Regions from separate parts of the Isoptericola sp. b408 genome, predicted to be linked through region 1. Evidence: riboswitches for the same ligand, from Rfam matches in the RefSeq annotation. Region 1 holds a riboswitch; the other holds the start of a gene.

Region 1 (9,262 bases):
GTCTGCTCCGCGACGAGGCGACCCGGGTCAGCGTCGCCCACGACGCCGGCACGGCCCTGGCGATGCTGCAGGACGACGTCGACGCCGTCGTCCTGGACGTGCGCATGCCGGACACGACCGGCACGGCGCTGCTGGCTCGGATGCTGGACGAACGGCCGGGCCTGGCAGCCGTCCTGATGTCGAGCGGACCGAGCCCCGCCCCCGGCCCGTGGACGCGCACGGCGCGGTTCCTGCCGAAGGACCGGATCGACCGTGCCGCACTCGTCGCGGCACTCGACACCGAAGGGACAGCAGGACCGTGATCGAGGAGAACGGACGGCGACGGGTGCTCGTCGTCGACGACACCCACGCCCACCGCTACCTCATGGCCACCTGGCTGCGCGCCGCCGGCTACGCGGTGGCGGAGGCCGCCACCGGGAGCGAGGCGCTGCAGCGCGCCTCGGCCGAGTTCGACACCGTGGTCCTCGACGTCAACCTGCCGGACGTCTCGGGGGCGGAGGTGTGCCGGGAGCTGAAGAACAGGCCGGAGACGTCCCCCGTGCCCGTCCTGCACGTGTCGGCCACGTCGATCGACGCGGCGGCCCGCACGGCCGGGTTGCAGCACGGCGCCGACGCCTACCTGCCCGAACCCCTCGACCGTGACGAGTTCCTCGCCACCGTGGGCGCGCTGTGCCGCAGCTACGACGAGAAGCGAGGGGCGCACCGGACCGCGCAGCGGCTCGACGACCTCGGCACGGCGCTGGTCCCCCTGCACTCGGCGCGCTCCGCCGAGGAGGCGGTGGACCTCGCGGCCCGGGGCGCGTCGAGCGTCCTCGGACGTGCCGCGATCGCCATGGTGGTCGTCGATGCCGACCACGTCCTGCGCACCGTGTGCCCGGCGCCGGGCGCCCCGCTGGTCCGCGGTGCCGGCGAGACGCCCGTCCCGCCGCCGGGAGGGGTCAGCTCGGCGCTGCTGCCGAGGGAACGCGTCCCCGCGCCGTGGCGGGAGCTGCTCACGCAGGCCGGGGTGGGGCCCTCCTCGTGGTGGACCACGTGGATGCGCGACGCCCGCGGGCGGCTCGTCGGCGGCCTCGGCGTCCAGCTGGCCGACTCCGAGACCGGCCCGACGGACGACGACCGGGAGACCGTGCGACGGTTCACGCAGGCGACCGCGGTGGCGCTGGCCAACCTGCGCCTGCTCGCCGAGGAGCACCGGATCACCCGCGCCCTGCAGGACGCGCTGCTCCCGTCCGACCTCACGGTGCGCCCCGGGTTCGACGTCTCCGCGTGCTACGAGGCCTCGGACGACCTGCTGGACGTCGGGGGCGACTTCTACGACGCCTTCGACCTCCCCGACGGCCGGGTCGCGGTGGTGATCGGCGACGTCCAGGGCCACTCCCTGCACGCCGCCACCGTCATGGGCGAGCTCCGTCTGACGCTGCGCGCCTACCTGCGCGAGGGGCACGGGGCGGAACGCGCGCTGGAGCTGCTCAACGAGGTGCTGCGCACCGACCACACCGAGACCGCGACGGTGTGCGTCTGCCTCGCGGACCCGGTCACCGGCGAGGTCGAGCTGACCGACGCCGGGCACCTGCCGGCGATGCTCGTCCGCTCCGACGGCACGGCACGGCCGGTGAAGTCCACCTCCCGGCTGCTGGGGCTGCCGAGCCCGGAGAGCCGCCCGCCGTACCGCACCACGCTGGCGGTCGGTGACCTGCTGGTCCTGGCCACGGACGGACTGGTCGAGCGCCGGGACGGCTCGCTGCGCGACGGCCTGGCCCGGCTCCGGACCGCCGCCGCGCAGATCCCCGGGACCTGCCCCGACGACGCGTGCCAGCACCTGCTCGACGCCTTCGACGACGGCGCGCGCGAGGACGACGTGGCCGTGGTGATCGTGCGCCGCACGAGCGGGGCCGCTCAGTAGGGTCAGGGCATGCCACCCCTGGAGCCACGGGCGATCCTGGCCGGCAGGCCCACCGCCCGGCCGTCGGTGGGGGTCGTCGTCACGGTGGCCACGTCCTCCCTGTGCCTGGCGGTGGCTCTCGCCCTGCTGCTGCGGGACGGTGCGGACGGCGTGGTCACGGCGGTCGTCCTGGCGCTCGTCCCCCTGCCGCTGCTGCTCGCCGGGGTCCTCGCGCTCGACCGCCTCGAGCCCGAACCCCCCGACGTCCTCGTCGCCGCGTTCGGCTGGGGTGCGGGCGTCGCCGTCCTGCTCGCCACGCTCCTCAACACCGCCGGGCTGGACCTCGTGTGGCGGCCGATGCTCGGCGCCGAGCTCGGCCGGTACGCCACGGCGTCCCTCACCGCCCCGGTCGTCGAGGAGCTGGCGAAGGGCGCGGTGCTCGTGGGGCTGCTCTGGTTCAGGCGCCACGAGCTCAACGGTCCCACTGACGGCATCATCTACGGCTCCACGGTGGCCCTGGGCTTCGCCACCGTGGAGAACATCAGCTACTACGCCACCGCTCCGGCCGGGACGCTGGCGGGGACCTTCGTCGTGCGGGGGATCGTCTCCCCGCTGCTGCACCCCCTGTGCACGTCCCTGATCGGCGTGGGCGTGGCCGCGGCGGCCCTGCGCCGGCCCGGACGGCGTGCGCTGCCCGTCGTGGCCGGCGTGGCCGGGGCGACCGCGCTGCACGCCCTGTGGAACGCCTCGACGGCGGCGGGTGCTCTCGGTCTCGGGGTCGCGTACCTGCTGGGCGCCGGCGTGCTGGTGGCGCTCGGCGTCGTGCTGCACCGCGACCGCCGTCGGATCGTCGGCCTGGTGCGCCGGCACCTGCCCCGCTACCAGGAGCTCGGCGTGATCGGCACGGGCGACCTGCGGATGCTGTCGTCGCTGCGGGCACGGCAGCGGGCCCGCGAGCAGGTCCGCGGTGCCCTCGGCCGGGGCGCGGCGCGGGCCCTGGCGGACTACCAGCAGGCCGCCACCGAGCTGGCGATGCTGCACCGCCGGTACGACCTGGGCCTGGTGGACGACGACGCGTTCGTGGCCCGCCGCGACCCGCTGCTGCTGCTCATGGGGCACGCACGGGTCGTCTTCGCGCGCTGACGGAGGGCTGCGGCCCACGGTCTACGGCAGGGCCCACCGGCGACGGTCAGGGGAGCTCGAGCCCGAGGAACTCCGCGACCCGCGCCGAGGCGGGTGCGGCGCGGAGCCGCTCCGGGGTGTCGGCCTGCAGCAGCCGCCCTGCGTCCATCACGGCGACCCGGTCGGCCACCGTGAAGGCCTCGGCGTGGTCGTGGGTGACGAACACCGCCGTCGTGCGGGTCGCCCGCAGCGTGTCGCGCACGTCGATCGCGAGCTTCTCGCGCAGCTGCCGGTCCAGGGCGGACAGCGGCTCGTCGAGCAGCAGCAGCCGCGGCCGCGGGGCCAGGGCCCGGGCCAGCGCGACCCGCTGCTTCTCCCCGCCGGACAGCGTCGACACGGCCCGCCGCGCGTACCCGGCCAGCCCGACGTCCGCGAGCAGCTCGGCCACCCGGTCGCGCCGCTGCGCCGCGGGGATCCCCTGCATCTCCAGCCCGTAGGCGACGTTCCGGCCCACGTCCCGGTGCGGGAACAGCTGACCGTCCTGGAACAGCAGGCCGAACCCGCGCCGATGCACCGGCACGCGGGCCAGGTCCTGCCCCGCGAACGACACCGACCCCGCCACCAGCGGCTCCAGCCCCGCGACCGCGCGCAGCAGCGACGACTTGCCGCAGCCGCTCGGCCCGAGCAGCGCCAGGACCTCGCCCGTCGCGACGTCGAGCGACACGTGGTCGACCGCCGTCGTGCCCGCCTCGTGCCGCGTGCCCTCGTAGCGCACGACGACGTCACGGACGCTCAGGCCCTCGGCCCCGGACATCAGAACTCCCCTCCGCCCGCGTCACCGCGCAGGCGTTCCGCCACCATCATGACCGTCGCGGTGAGCACGGCCAGCACCACGGACGCCGCGAGCGCCATCCCGTAGTTCTCCGCCCCGGGCCGGCCGATGAGCCGGAAGATGACGACCGGCAGCGTCGCCGCGTCGGGGCGGGCGAGGAACGACGTCGCGCCGAACTCGCCGAGCGACACCGCGAACGCGAACCCGACGGCCAGCCCGAGGGACCGGGCGGTCAGGGGGCCGTCGACGGTCCGCAGCACCCGGCCCGGGGCGGCACCCAGGGTGGCGGCGACCTCGCGCAGCCGCGGGTCGATCGCCCGCACCACGGGCAGCACGGTGCGGACCACGAGCGGGATCGCGACGACCGCCTGCGCGATCGGCACGAGCAGGCCCGAGGTCCGCAGGTCGACGTCGAGCCCGAGCGGCCGGTCCAGGGTGATGAGGAACCCGAACCCGACGGTCACCGCGGAGACCCCGAGGGGCAGCATGAACGCGGCGTCCAGCGCCCCGACGGCCCGACGCAGCCCGGCCGACCGGGGACGGCGCGAGACGACCAGGGCCACGAGCCCGCCGACGACGACGGCGATGAGGGCGGCCAGCACGGCTGTGCGCAGCGAGTTCACCGTCGCCTCCCACACGGTGACGGACAGCGCGTTGCGGCCCCCGGTCGTGCCGAGGGCGACGTAGTTGTCGAACCCCCAGGTGCCGTCGGGCGTCCGCAGCGAGCGGGCGACCAGACCCGCGAGCGGCACGACGACCAGCAGGCCGACGACGGCGACGGTCGCGGCCGCCGGGACGGCGTCGCTGGCCCGTCGCCAGGAGAAGCGGTGCGCCGCGGACCGGTCGCTGGTCAGGTGCAGCGCGCGCTCGCGGCGGGCACGCAGCCGGGCGCTGACGAGCAGTGCTCCGGTGACGACCACGAGCTGCAGGATGCTGAGCACGGCGGCGGCGCGCAGGTCGAGGAACTGGGTGGTGCGGATCCAGATCTCGGTCTCGATCGTGCCGTACCGCATGCCCCCGAGCACCAGGACGACGCCGAACGCCGTCGAGCAGAACAGGAAGACCACGGCGGCCGCGGACGCGATCGCGGGCCCCAGCGCCGGCAGGGTGACCGTGCGGAAGGCCCGCCACGGGCTCGCGCCGAGGGAGCGGGCCGCCTGCTCGGCCCGCGGGTCGAGCCGCTCCCACAGCCCGCCGACGGTGCGCACGACGACGGCGTAGTTGAAGAACACCAGGGCCACGACGACCCCGGCGAAGGACTCCTCGATGCCGAGCCACCCGAAGGTGCCGCCCGGGGCGAACAGCGCCCGGAAGGCCACGCCGACCACGACGGTCGGCAGCACGAACGGCACGGTCACCAGGCCGCGTGCCAGCGCCCGGCCCGGGAACCGGCACCGGTAGAGCACGTAGGCGCCGGGCAGCCCGAGCAGGACGGCCAGGACCGTGCCGACGGACGCCTGGGCGAGGGTCTGCCCGACGACGCGCCACGTGCGGGGCTGGGACAGGACCTCCGCGAACCCGGACAGGTCGAGCGCGCGAGTGCCGCCGTCGTCGGTGAAGAACCCCTGGACGACGAGCGCCGCCACGGGCCACGCGAAGAACACCCCGAGGAACAGCAGGGGCAGGCCCGCGGCGAGGACCCACCACAGCCAGGTCCCCGGGGCGGGCCGACGGCGGGGCGGCCGCAGGGACGCCCCGCCGCTGGTGGAGGGCGTCACCCGATGACCGTGGCCGTCCACTGCTCGATCCACTCGTCACGGTGCGCGGCGATCTCGTCCGGCGCGACGTCGAACGGTTCCTCGGCGAGGGGGGCGAACTCCTCCCACTCGGCCGGCAGCTCGACGGTGTCGTCGGCCGGGTACATGTACATGTTCGCGGGGATGTCGGCCTGCACCTCGGCGGAGGCGAGGAAGTCCACCAGGGCCCGGGCGCCGTCGGGGTTGTCGGTGCCGGCGAGGACGCCGGCGTACTCGACCTGGCGGAAGCAGGTGTCCAGCAGCGCCTCGGTGGTGCTCTCGCTGCCGTCCTCGGTCACGGTGAAGGCCGGAGAGGTGGCGTAGGAGAGCACGATCGGCCGCTCACCGCCCTCGCCGGCCCCGGAGAAGTCGACGTAGTAGGCGTCCGACCAGCCGTCGGTGACCTTGAGACCGTTGTCCGAGAGGTCGGCCCAGTACTGCTGCCAGCCGTCCTCCCCGAAGGCGTCGACGGTGGCGAGCAGGAACGCGAAGCCGGGCGACGAGGTCGCCGGGTTGGTCACGACCGTCAGGTCCTCGTACGCGGGGTCGGTCAGGTCCTCGAGGGTGCTCGGCGGCTCGACGCCCTCGGCCTCGAACCAGGTGGTGTCGACGTTGAGGCAGACGTCGCCCTTGTCGATCGGGGTGAGCCCCTCGAGCGCCGGGTCGACGAGCCCGGTCGCGGACTGGTCGAGGTCGGCCGGCGTGTACGGCTCGAAGACGTCGGCCTCGACGGCACGCGAGGCGAAGGTGTTGTCCACGCCGTAGACGACGTCGCCGAGCGGGCTGTCGGCCGTGAGCACGAGCTGGTTGACCAAGGTGCCGGCGTCGCCGGCGGCGACCTGCTCGACGGTGAGCCCGGTCTCCTCCTCGAACGACTCCAGGACCCCCTCGCTCAGGGCGAAGGAGTCGTGCGTGACGAGCGTGACGGTACCGGACAGCTCCGGCGTGGCGCTCGCGTCGGCGGAGCCCGCGGAGCTGCTGGGCGCTGCTCCGGGGGACTCCTCGCCGCCGCAGGCGGCCAGCGCGGGCAGCAGCGCGACGACGGCGGTGGTCGCGACGGTGCGACGGAGACGATGACTCATGTGTCCTCCTCAGACGTTCGAGAAGGGGGTCCGCCGCTCGGAGGGTCCGAGGCGACGGGATCGAGAAGCCCGACTTCCTCCACCGGTGCTAACCGGATCAGGTTCGAGGGTCTGCGGTGGTCCGCACTCTCAGCGCCGATGGCGCTCCCCTGTCGTTCCCCCCGAGCCTACACACCTCGAGCACGCTACGGTGGTGGCGTCCGTGGCGCGGACCTCCCGACGGAGTCCGTCCGTGACCGCCCGGCGCACCGAACGACTGGAGGACCCGTGGAGCTGTCCAAGAGCACCGAGCCGACGCTGGCCGTGAAGGTCGGGACGATCGCGGCGACCCTCGCCGCCGGCTGGGTGGCCCAGAAGATCATCAAGACGATCTGGGAGAAGGCCACGGGCAAGGAGGCCCCGATCGACCTGGACGCGGACGACATCCCGATCGTCCAGGCGATCACGTTCGCCGCCGTCACGGGTGGCGCCGCGGTGATGGCCCGCCGGCTCGCGAAGCAGGGGGTCGTCAAGGCGGTCGACCGCCGCGCCAAGAAGATCTCGACGGTCTGAGTCCCGGACTCGCGGGGCGGCTCGTTCGCCCCGCGAGCGGTCGGACGGTGACCGGCGCGCCTCGCGAGAGGTCGGACCGGTACCGGTGCTCAGCGCCGGGTGCTCTGACGTCGACGGGCCAGCTGGGCCTCGTGCCCGTGCGGGCGGTCCACGCTGTGGACCGCGTCGAGCGCGGCCTGCAGCCGGTCGTCAGGCTCTCCACGGGACGTGCGGAGCTCGCTGACGACCTGTGACGCCGCTGACTGCATCGGGATCCCGGCTCGTGCGGCGACCTCGCCGAGCAGGTCCGTGGCGTCGGCCTCGTCCAGGCCCCGCACGATCATGAGGGCACCCTTGACCTGTTCGACGGCGGCGGCGGAGACCATCGCCCGCCCGACGGCACGGTGGGACTCGCGGTCCAGCACCTCGCGCGCGACCGGGCTGACGTCCAGCACATACCCGCCCACCCGGGCGATGGCCCCGTCCTCGTCCAGCTGCCCCCGACCCGTGACGACGACCGTACGTGCCTTGCCGTGCGGGTCGATGATGCGGTGGGCGCTGCTGAACGGCCGCCCGGCCCGCAGGGACACGATCGCCGTCCGCGACACGCGCGCCCGGTCGTCCGGGTGGGTCCGCGCCCGGATGATGTCCACGGTGGGTGTGAGATCGCCGGGCTCCGACCCGTACATCCGGTAGACCTCGTCGGACCACCACACGGCACCGGAGGGCGCGTCGATCCGGTACTGACCCACGACGAGCTGGGTCCCGGTGGAGAGTGCGTCGGTCACCGATGAGAGCGCGGAACTCTTCATGATCCGCGACGACGACAGCGAACTCATGTGTTCTCCTCCCGACGATCTCACCGGGCCGGGCCGGGCCGGTGTGGCCCACCGTACTCCGCGGAGTCACGAGCGCCACCTGGGCGGACGTCTTCACCCGCGGGTTTCACCCGCCGACGCTGTGCGCGTCCTGGGTCGTCGTCCGGGCCATGGTCACCGACTGCTCGCGGCGGTGCGCCCGCACGGACCACGCGACCGCCGCGGCCCAGAGCACGACGACGGCGGCGAGGACCACCGTCGTCCAGGCCGGCGCGAGGTCGACCGTGGCGAGCAGGGTCCGGCTGTTGGTGAGCACGATGACGCCACCGACCGCCGATCCGAGCACCCGGGGCGGCACGAGCCGGACCAACCAGGCCGCGACCGGCGCGGCGACGAGGCCGCCCAGCAGCAGGGCGGTGGCCCACATCGGGTCGATGCCCGCCGTCCCGAGGCCCACGAGGAAGCCCAGGCTGGCCGCCACGGCGACGAAGAACTCGCTGGTGTCGATCGAACCAATGACCTTGCGGGGCTCCAGGCGTCCGCTGGCGAGGATCGCCGGCGTCCCGACCGGCCCCCAGCCGCCACCACCGGTGGCGTCGAGGAAGCCGCCGACCAGGCCGAGGGGCGCGAGGAAGCGGCGACGCAGCGGCTGGCCGATCTTGTCGGTGCGCAGACCGCGGAACGTGAACCGGGACAGCACGTACACGCCGAGCGCGAGCAGCAGCACCGACATGACCGGCTTGGCGAGATCGGTCGACAGCCACGACAGGAACGTCGCCCCGGCGAACGCGCCGATCGCCCCCGGCACGCCGATGCGCGCGACGACGCGCCAGTCCACGTTGCCGAACCGCCAGTGCGACGCCCCCGACGCGAGCGTGGTCCCGATCTCCGCGAGGTGCACCGTGGCCGACGCTGCGGCAGGGTTGGTCCCGATCGCCAGGAGCAGCGTCGTCGACGTGACGCCGTAGGCCATGCCCAGGCTGCCGTCGACGAGCTGAGCCCCCAGGCCCACGAGAGCGAGCAGCACCAGTGTCTGCATCACGAGTCCCTCCGTCCGTGCGTGGTCGGTGACCCCGCTGAATCGACTATATCCGATCGGGCTAGTCGGGTTTAACGATACGCAGCATCCTGGTCGGATCTGCGTCGACGGACCCGGAGAGGGGCCGCGATCAGGGGTTCTGCCAGGCGGAGTCGCTGGACGTCAACGACCGGATCTCGTCCGGGAGGGATCCCGCCGCCAGGTCGGACACGGTGACCTC
Region 2 (9,262 bases), on a different contig from region 1:
ACAGCCACTCGCGCAGCTCGCGCTCCTGCGCGCGGGCCATACGGGCCACCTCCTCGGGATCCGTCGCGCGGGCCCGGATGAGGGACAGCGTCTGCAGCACCGAGTCGTGCAGGTGGGCGGCGATGTCGGCCCGCTCGGCCTCGCGGGCGCGTGCCGCCCGCTCGTCCCCCAGCTCCCGCACCAGCCGGAGCCACCACGGGGCGAGCACCAGCGCCACGCCGACGAGCACCGCCAGGGAGGCGAGCGTGACCGTGAGCAGCTCTCCCGGCGGGGTGCCCTGGACGAACAGCAGCAGCACGCCCGCGGTCACGAGGACCAGGCCCCCCGCCAGGCGCAGCAGCATCCCGGACCGTGAGGCCGGGGCCTCCCCGGCCCGCGCGCGCTGCACGGCGTCCAGCTGGCTCCAGGCCAGGGCGGCGCCCCCGCCCACGATGAGCAGCGGCAACCAGGCCGAGGGGAGGTCCCAGCCGGCACGCACGGCGACCAGGACCAGGGCGCCGACGAGCAGGCCGACACCGATCATCACGTCGCGGCGGGACATCGCCTGCACGGTGCCCGCGCGGCGCAGCCGGGGGGCCAGTCGGGCGGCGGCGGCGGGCCGCGCGGCGACGGCCGTGTCCTGAGGGTCGCCGGCCGGCACCGTGACCCACCAGAAGACGTACACCGCGAGTCCCATCCCGCCGGCGAGGGTCAGCAGGACCAGGGCCAGCCGGACCAGCCCGACCGGCACGTCGAGGTGCGCCGCGAGCCCGGCGCACACGCCGCCGACCCACCGGCCCTGGCGGGGCCGGCGCAGCGGCAGCCGGGTGGGGATCGGGGACGTCACCCCCTGATCGTGGCACGTCAGGGTGCCGCCGCGCCCCGGATCCGGGGTCGTGACCGCCGGAATCAGGGTCGGTTCAGGGCGTCCCCCGATGCCTTCCGGCACGCGCGCGGAGCACGATGAGGACATGACCACGAACGACACCCCGCCACCGAGCGGCGGCCCCGGCCCCGGCGACACCGGTCCCGGGACCCCGCCCCCACCGCCACGTCCTGCCGGCGACGGCTTCTTCGACTCGTTGCGCCGCACGGGTGTCACCCGTGCCGAGGACCGCTGGGTCGGCGGCGTCGCCGCCGGAGTCGCCCACCGGTTCGGCCTCGACCCGCTGCTGGTGCGGGGCCTGCTGATCCTCAGCTTCTTCGTCACCGGTGCGGGCCTGGTGCTGTACGGCGCCGCCTGGCTGCTGCTCCCCGAGGCGTCCGACGGCCGGATCCACCTGCAGGAGGCGATCCGCGGGAGGTTCGACGTGGCGGTCCTCGGCGCCGGCCTGACGATCGTCGCGGGCATCGGCTGGGGCGGCGGGATCTGGCCCTGGTGGGACGGGTTCCCCGAGTGGATCGCGGTCCTGTTCTGGATCGGGTTCTGGGTGGCCGTGGTCTGGCTGATCGTCAAGCTCGTCCGCTCCCGGCAGCAGGGCGGGGCAGCGCCGCCCGCCGCGCCGGCGGCACCGGCGGCACCGGCGGCACCGGCCGAGGCCCCCCCGGGGCCGTCGGCCGCCCCGTTCGAACCCGCGCCGCGGGTGACCTACGCCTCGGCACCGCCCGCCGCGCCGGCTCCCCGGACGCCGGCGCCGACCACCCCGGCCGTCCGCGCCGCGGGCGGCGGGACGATCGGCGTCGTGGTCGGCCTCGCGCTGCTGGCCGGAGCGGCGCTGCTGGCCGCCGACATCGTGCTGGGACTGACGATGCCGGTGTGGGGCCTGTGGCTCGGGACCACGGTCGCGATCGTCGGCGCCGCCCTCGTGGTCACCGGCCTGCGCGGACGCCGCGGCGGGTGGCTCACCGCCTTCGCCGTGCTCGGCCTCGTCGCGACCCTGGTGACGTGGCCGTTCGCCGACCGGCACACCTGGTGGGACGAGTGGCCCTGGGACGACGGGCGCGGTGTCACGACCTCGTCGGGCACCACCGTCAGCTCCGGCATGGTCACACCGCGGTCCGTGGCGGCCGCCGAGGAGGGCGTGCGGGTCCAGTTCGGCGAGGCGTGGGTGGACCTCACCGAGCTCGACCTCACCGACGTCGAGCCGGGGTCGCCCGTCGAGGTCCCGATCGAGATGACCGCCGGGCGCACGGTCGTGGAGATCCCCGCCGACGCGGCCGTGGTGGCCTCCGTCGACGTCAGCGCCGGGAGGTTCGTCTGGGACGTGGACGGCGAGTACCGCACCGTCGACGGGTTCAGCGGCGGCCCCACCACCTACACCAGCGACGAGGCCAGCGAGGCGGGAGGGCCCGTGCTGCTGCTCGACGTCGACGCCCGCGCCGGAGAGATCGTCATCCAGGAGGACCGATGAGCACCGACCCGTACCGCACACCGGGCGCCGAGCCCGAGCCCTCTCCCGACCACCCGACCGTGGAGATCCCCCGGGAGGCCGCGAGCACCGCCGGGGACGCCGCGGGCTCCCCCGCGGACACCGCGGGCTCCCGCGGGGACGTCCCGCAGGAGTCGACGTCCACGACCGCCGACGCCGCCACGAGCGCGACTGCTCCCGGCCCCGACCCGGACGTGTCGGCCCCGGGGCGCGCCCGACCGCGGACCGGCACCGTCGTCTGGGGCATCGTCGTGGTGGCCGTCGCGGTCGGCCTGCTCGCCCGCACCGCCGGGGCGAGCATCGACGCCGAGCTGGCCGCCATCCTCGTGCTCGGCACCGCCGGCCTGCTCCTCGTGGTGGGCTCCGTCGTCGGGGCCGCCCGGCGGCGCCGACGCACCGGTCGCTGACCCCGCACGCACGTCGGGGCGAGCACACCGGCAGTGGTGTGCTCGCCCCGACGTCCGTGCTGGTCCGGGAGCTGCGACTCAGGCGGTCCTGGCCGGCGCGGGCCCGCCCGGCGGAGCGGCCGCCGCGGCGACCTTCGGGCCCCCGAGCCGGACGAGGGCGAAGCCGATGAGCACGAACATCACGCCCAGGCCGATCACCAGGGCGGAGACGCCGAACGAGACCACCGAGGTGAACAGCGAGGCCCGCAGGAACGAGGCGTTCATGACCGTGTCACGACGCGGGTCCTCGCGGTCGAGCTCCGCGTACGTCATGCCCTCCGAGGCCTCCAGCGCGTGCTGGTTGATGACGTCGGCCTGCGCGTAGGCGGTGAAGGGCCCGGCGACCTCCTGGCCGGCCATCATGCTGGCGTCGTCGGAGACCGTGATCTGCTCGTCGGACAGCGTGGACGAGACCACGAACCAGACGACGGCACCGGCGATGATCATCAGGATGCCGGCGATGATGGTGAAGACGCCGATCCCGCGGACACCCTTGGCGGATTGGACGGTTACAGAGCTGGACATGAGTCTGCCTCTCGTAGCGCTTCTGCGGTTGTTGACCGGTAGTTGACGCCCCTGGCCGCCAACTTACCGCTCCCGACCTGCCCCGTCACGACGAACCCGAAGGTCAGAGCAGGAATCCGGCGTCATTCACCCGGTACCGAGAACGTCGGCATGCCCCAGCCGAGCCGGACGGCGAGCAGACGCACCGTGAGGATGAGCACCAGCGGCACCCAGAACACGATCGCCGGATCGGCCCCCAGCTGACGCAGGCCGAGCTGGACCGCCGCCCCGAGCAGCGCCGCCGTGGCGTAGAACTGCGCGTTGCTCAGCACCTCCGGCACCTCGTTCGCCAGCACGTCGCGGATCACGCCCCCGCCGACCCCGGCCATCACCCCGACGACGGCCGCCGAGACCTCGTTCGCCCCGGCGGACAGCGCGACGTTCGTGCCGATGACGACGAACAGCGCCATGCCGGCCGCGTCGGAGATCTCGATGATCTGCAGCCGGCGCAGCAGGTCGAGGGTGCGCGTGCGCGCCAGCGGCACCACCAGGAGCGACGCGACCACGCCGACCAGCAGGAACGTCGGCTCGGTCACCCAGAACACCGGCGTCCGGCCGATGAGCAGGTCGCGCAGCGTCCCGCCGCCGATGGCCACGGCGCTGCCGAGGACGACGACGCCGACCAGGTCCATGCGCTTGCGCCCGGCGGCGAAGGCCCCGGAGATCGCGAACGCGACCGTGCCGAGGTACTCCAGCACCCGCTGCACGACGCCGAGGGTCGTGGTGACGGCGTCCGGCTCCGTCGCCAGCGCCGCGGCGAGCTCCCCGGTCACTCCCACTCGATGGTGCCCGGGGGCTTGCTCGTGACGTCGAGCACGACCCGGTTCACCTCGCTGACCTCGTTGGTGATGCGGGTGGAGATGACCGAGAGCACGTCGTAGGGCATCCGGGTCCAGTCCGCCGTCATCGCGTCCTCGCTGGAGACGGGACGCAGCACGACGGGGTGGCCGTAGGTGCGGCCGTCGCCCTGGACGCCCACCGACCGCACGTCGGCCAGCAGCACCACAGGGCACTGCCAGATCTCGCCGTCCAGACCAGCCTTCGTCAGCTCCTCGCGGGCGATGGCGTCCGCGCGCCGCAGGACCTCGAGCCGCTCGGCCGTGACCTCGCCGATGATCCGGATACCCAGTCCGGGGCCCGGGAAGGGCTGACGGGCGACGATCGGCTCCGGGACCCCCAGCTCGCGGCCGACGGCGCGCACCTCGTCCTTGAACAGGGTGCGCAGCGGTTCGACCAGCTCGAACTGCAGGTCGTCGGGCAGGCCGCCCACGTTGTGGTGGCTCTTGATGTTGGCCGCGCCCTCGCCGCCGCCGGACTCCACGACGTCCGGGTACAGGGTGCCCTGGACCAGGAACTTCACCTCGGAGCCCTCGCCGTGCACGGCGTGCTCGTGCCCCTCGGCGACGATGTCGCGGGCGGCGTCCTCGAAGACGCGGATGAACTCGCGGCCGATGATCTTGCGCTTCGTCTCCGGGTCGCTGTGCCCCTCGAGGGCGTCCAGGAACCGCTTGCGCTCGTCGCGGACCACCAGGTTGACGCCGGTGGCGGCGACGAAGTCGCGCTCGACCTGCTCCACCTCACCCTCGCGCAGCAGACCGTGGTCGACGAACACGCAGGTCAGCTGGTCCCCCACCGCGCGCTGCACGAGCGCCGCGGCGACCGAGGAGTCGACGCCGCCGGACAGCCCGCAGACCACACGGGCGTCCCCGACCTGCGCGCGGATCGCGGCGACCTGGTCGGCGATGACGTTGTCCGGCGTCCAGTCGGGCCGCAGCCCGGCACCCTCGTAGAGGAAGTGCTCCAGCACCGTCTGCCCGTGCGCCGAGTGCTTGACCTCGGGGTGCCACTGGACGCCGTACAGGCGACGGCCGCGGTCCTCGAAGGCCGCCACCGGCGACCCGGACGACGTCGCCAGCACCTCGAACCCCTCCGGTGCGGCGTGCACGGAGTCGCCGTGGCTCATCCAGGTGGTCTGGGTCGTCGGGGTGTCCGCCAGCAGCACGCCGGCCGAGCACACCTCGACCTCGGTGCCGCCGTACTCGCGGGTCCCGGTCTGGGCGACCTTGCCACCCAGAGCCTGCGCCATCGCCTGGAAGCCGTAGCAGATGCCCAGCACGGGCACGCCGGCGTCGAAGAGCGCGGCGTCCACGAAGGGCGCGCCGGTGGCGTAGACGGAGGACGGACCGCCCGAGAGGATGATCGCCGCGGGGTTGCGGGCGAGCATCTGCTCCGGCGTCCACGTGTGCGGGACGATCTCGGAGTAGACGTTCGCCTCGCGCACGCGGCGGGCGATGAGCTGGGCGTACTGGGCGCCGAAGTCGACCACGAGGACGGGTCGGGGCGTGCTGTCGGGAGCGGTGGCGGGAGACGTCACCGCCTCATCCTATCCGCCGTCGCGCGCCGGTCCGGGGTGCCCGCCGGCCTCAGGCCCCGAGCCGCTGCCGCAGGGTCCGCGCGGCCCGCTCGGGGTCCGCGGACTCCGTGATCGCGCGGACGACGACGACCCGTCGCGCCCCGGCGTCGAGGACCGCGTCGAGCCGGTCGGCGTCGATCCCCCCGATGGCGAACCAGGGCGTGGTCGGCGCGGTGCGGGCCACCTCGCGCAGCAGGTCGATGCCGACGGCGGTCCGGCCCGGCTTGGTGGGCGTCGCCCAGAGGGGGCCCACGCAGAAGTAGTCGACGTCCCCGTCGGCCTCCGCCGCGGCCGCCTGCGCGGCCGAGTGGGTGGACCGGCCCAGGACCGGGGCCGGGCCGAGCAGGGTCCGCACCGCCGGCACCGGGAGGTCCCCCTGCCCCATGTGCACCACGGGTGCACCGGTGAGCCCGGCCACGTCCGCCCGGTCGTTGACCGCCCACAGCGCGCCGTGTTCGGTCGCGACCCGCGCCACCAGCGCCTGCAGCTCGAGCTCGCGGGCGACGTCGAGGGTCTTGTCGCGGAGCTGGACGACGTCCACGCCGCCCCGCAGCGCGGCGTGCAGGAACTCCTCCAGGTCGCCGCGCTCCTCGCGGGCGTCGGTGCACAGGTAGAGGCGGGCGTCGGCGAGGCGTGCGCGCAGGTCGGAGGTCTCCATCGGGGCCGAGTCTAGGGACCGGCGGGAGTAGGGTGGGCGCAGCACGGGAGCCTCGCGGAGGCTGAGAGGGCGCCGGGCGCCGACCGTCGAACCTGATCTGGATCATGCCAGCGAAGGGAGCACCGTGGACCGACCCCTGTCCACGCCGCCGGACGGCGTGCGTGACCTCCTCGTCGTGGGCGGCGGCATCATCGGCCTCGCCGTGGCGTGGCGCGCGCTCGAGGCCGGGCTCAGCGTCACCGTCCTGGACCCCGACGCGGGCGACGGGGCGACCCGGGCGGCAGCGGGCATGCTCGCCCCGGCCACCGAGGCCGAGTTCACCGAGGACGCCGCGCTGGCCCTGCACCTGGCCGCCGCCGGCCGCTGGTTGACGTTCGCCGCCGACCTGGAGGCCGCCGCCGGCACCGGGGTCGGGCTGCGGGAGTCCGGCACGCTCACCCTCGCCTACGACGACACCGACGCCGCGCTGCTGCGACGGCTCCTCGCGCTGCAGGCCCGGCACGCGGTGAGCTCGCGGGTGCTGACCATCGCCGAGGCGCGCCGGCACGAACCGCTGCTCGGACCGCGGCTCAGCGGTGCCGCCTGGGTCCCGGGCGACCACGCCGTCGACCCCCGCGCCGTGCACGCCGCCCTGCAGCGGGCGATCGCCGACGGGCACGGCGCGGTCGTCCCGCGGGCCGCGGTCCGGCTCGTGCGGCACGACGGACGCGTCGTCGGCGCGCTCGACGACGCGGGCCGGGTGCACCGCGCCGGCTCGACCGTCGTGGCCGCCGGCTGGGCGTCCGCGCCGCTCCTGGCGGACCTGCCTGACGTCACGGTCCCGGTCCGCCCCGTCAAGGGCCAGACCCTGCGGCTCCAGGCCGACCCGGACCTGACGCCGCGGCACGTCGTGCGCGGCCTCGTCCAGGGCCGGCCCGTCTACGTCGTGGGCCGGACACCGGCGACCGAGGGGCCGTGGGCCGGGCACTGCGAGATCGTGGTCGGGGCCACGACGGAGGAGAACCCCGACGACCGCCGCGCCACCGCCGGCGGGGTGTTCGCGCTGCTGCGGGACGCCCGCGTTCTCCTGCCGGCGATCGACGAGGCGGCGCTCGTCGAGGTCACGCCCCGGGCCCGGCCGGCGACGCCGGACAACCTGCCGCTGGTCGGTCCGACCCACGTGCCCGGTCTCCACCTGGCCACCGGCCATCACCGCAACGGCATCCTGCTCGCCCCCCTCACGGCCGAGATCGTCGTGGCGGGCCTGACGGGTTCGTGGTTCGACGTCGACGTCACCCGCGCCGACCCGCCGACCCTGCTCGCCGCCCTCCGGGCGTCGGACCCGCGCCGGTTCCCGCCGCCCGACCCCGACACCCGCCGCACCGACGGAGGACCCCGATGACCAGCACCGACCGGCACACCGCCCCCGCCCGCAGCCGGGCCCTGGTGAACGGCGCTCCCTACGACCTCGGGCCGACCGGCACCGTGCCGCTCACCGCGCTGGTGGCGCACCTGGCACCCGGGCACGTCACCGACGGGGAGGTCCGCGGCGTGGCCGTCGCCGTGGACGACGTCGTCGTGCCGCGCGGCGCCTGGGAGTCCACGGCGGTGCGCGCCGGCGACCGCGTCGAGATCGTCACCGCCGTCCAGGGCGGCTGAGGAGGAACCATGACCACGACCGACCCGACCGCCGACGGCACCGCACCGCTCGTCGTCGCAGGGACCGAGATCGCCTCCCCGCTGGTGATGGGCACCGGGGGCGCCGCCAACCTGCTCACGCTGGAGGAGGCCCTGGTCGCCTCCGGCACGGGGCTGACCACGGTGGCGATGCGCCGCGTGGCCCCGCGGGCCGGCGGCGAGGCGACCCGGGACGCGGGGATCTGGGGGCTGCTGGAACGCCTCGGCATCCGCGCCCTGCCGAACACGGCCGGGTGCTTCTCCGTGCGCGAGGCGGTGCTCACCGCCCGGCTCGCCCGTGAGGCGTGCGGGACGGACTGGGTCAAGCTCGAGGTGATCGCCGACGACGTCACGCTGCTGCCCGACCCGGTGGGCCTGGTCGAGGCCGCCGACGAGCTCGTCCGCGACGGGTTCGTCGTGCTGCCCTACACGAACGACGACCCGATCCTCGCCCGGCGCCTCGAGGACGTCGGCTGCGCGGCGGTGATGCCGCTCGGCGCACCGATCGGCTCCGGGCTCGGGATCCTCAACCCGCGCAACATCGCGGCGATCGCGGAGGCCGCCCGCGTCCCGGTGATCCTGGACGCGGGGATCGGGACGGCGTCCGACGCCGCGCTGGCGATGGAGCTCGGCTGCTCCGGGGTGCTGCTCGCCACCGCGGTCACGCGGGCCGAGGACCCCGTGCGCATGGCCCGCGCGATGCGGCTGGCCACCGAGGCGGGGCGGCTCGCGGCCGGGGCCGGCCGCATCCCGCGGCGCGAGGGTGCGCTCGCCAGCTCGCCGCCCGAGGGGCGGCTCGACCTCGCCCTGTAGGAGGGTCGCTCAGCCGAGCAGCGCGGGGACGCCGCCGACGACGGACCGCGCGTCGAGGCCCGCCGCCCGGGCCACCCGGGCGACCTTCGTCGACCGCGGCCCGGCCGCGCACACGAGCAGCACCGGCCGGTCGGTGGGCAGGGTGTCGAGCGCGGACCGGGCCGCCGCGTCCGGGGCTCCCGCGGCGGTGCCGAGGAACGTCCCGCTGGGCACGAGCCGGGCGCCGGCCACGGGGCGCGCCCGGGCCTCCCACTCCTCACGCACGTCCACCAGGACGGCGGGGCGCTCGGCCGCGAGCAGCGCCCGGGCGTCGGCGACGGTGACCTCCGGCGACCCGGGGCCCGGGTCCCCGGCCGGCGCCAGC

The links. Region 1 has a riboswitch for thiamine pyrophosphate ahead of Q6347_RS11565 (thiamine ABC transporter substrate binding subunit). Riboswitches for the same ligand answer to the same signal wherever they lie in the genome.
Region 2: another riboswitch for thiamine pyrophosphate. It lies ahead of thiO (glycine oxidase ThiO); the one in region 1 lies ahead of Q6347_RS11565 (thiamine ABC transporter substrate binding subunit).

Annotation. Positions count from the first base shown of each region.
Region 1 is NZ_JAUQYQ010000004.1:645-9,906, reverse strand. It holds gene Q6347_RS11590 (HAMP domain-containing sensor histidine kinase) at 1-302, shown strand, start outside; gene Q6347_RS11585 (SpoIIE family protein phosphatase) at 299-1,903, shown strand; gene Q6347_RS11580 (PrsW family intramembrane metalloprotease) at 1,913-3,025, shown strand; gene Q6347_RS11575 (ABC transporter ATP-binding protein) at 3,072-3,818, opposite strand; gene Q6347_RS11570 (ABC transporter permease) at 3,818-5,554, opposite strand; gene Q6347_RS11565 (thiamine ABC transporter substrate binding subunit) at 5,551-6,654, opposite strand; TPP riboswitch at 6,712-6,815, opposite strand; gene Q6347_RS11560 (DUF4235 domain-containing protein) at 6,922-7,206, shown strand; gene Q6347_RS11555 (PAS domain-containing protein) at 7,296-8,024, opposite strand; gene Q6347_RS11550 (sulfite exporter TauE/SafE family protein) at 8,131-9,042, opposite strand; gene Q6347_RS11545 (Rrf2 family transcriptional regulator) at 9,173-9,262, opposite strand, start outside.
Region 2 is NZ_JAUQYQ010000001.1:1,000,325-1,009,586, reverse strand. It holds gene Q6347_RS04775 (ATP-binding protein) at 1-826, opposite strand, end outside; gene Q6347_RS04770 (PspC domain-containing protein) at 951-2,330, shown strand; gene Q6347_RS04765 (hypothetical protein) at 2,327-2,755, shown strand; gene Q6347_RS04760 (aromatic ring-opening dioxygenase LigA) at 2,834-3,319, opposite strand; gene Q6347_RS04755 (trimeric intracellular cation channel family protein) at 3,442-4,131, opposite strand; gene guaA (glutamine-hydrolyzing GMP synthase) at 4,128-5,732, opposite strand; gene thiE (thiamine phosphate synthase) at 5,782-6,429, opposite strand; TPP riboswitch at 6,463-6,565, shown strand; gene thiO (glycine oxidase ThiO) at 6,554-7,810, shown strand; gene thiS (sulfur carrier protein ThiS) at 7,807-8,067, shown strand; gene Q6347_RS04730 (thiazole synthase) at 8,077-8,898, shown strand; gene Q6347_RS04725 (ThiF family adenylyltransferase) at 8,908-9,262, opposite strand, start outside.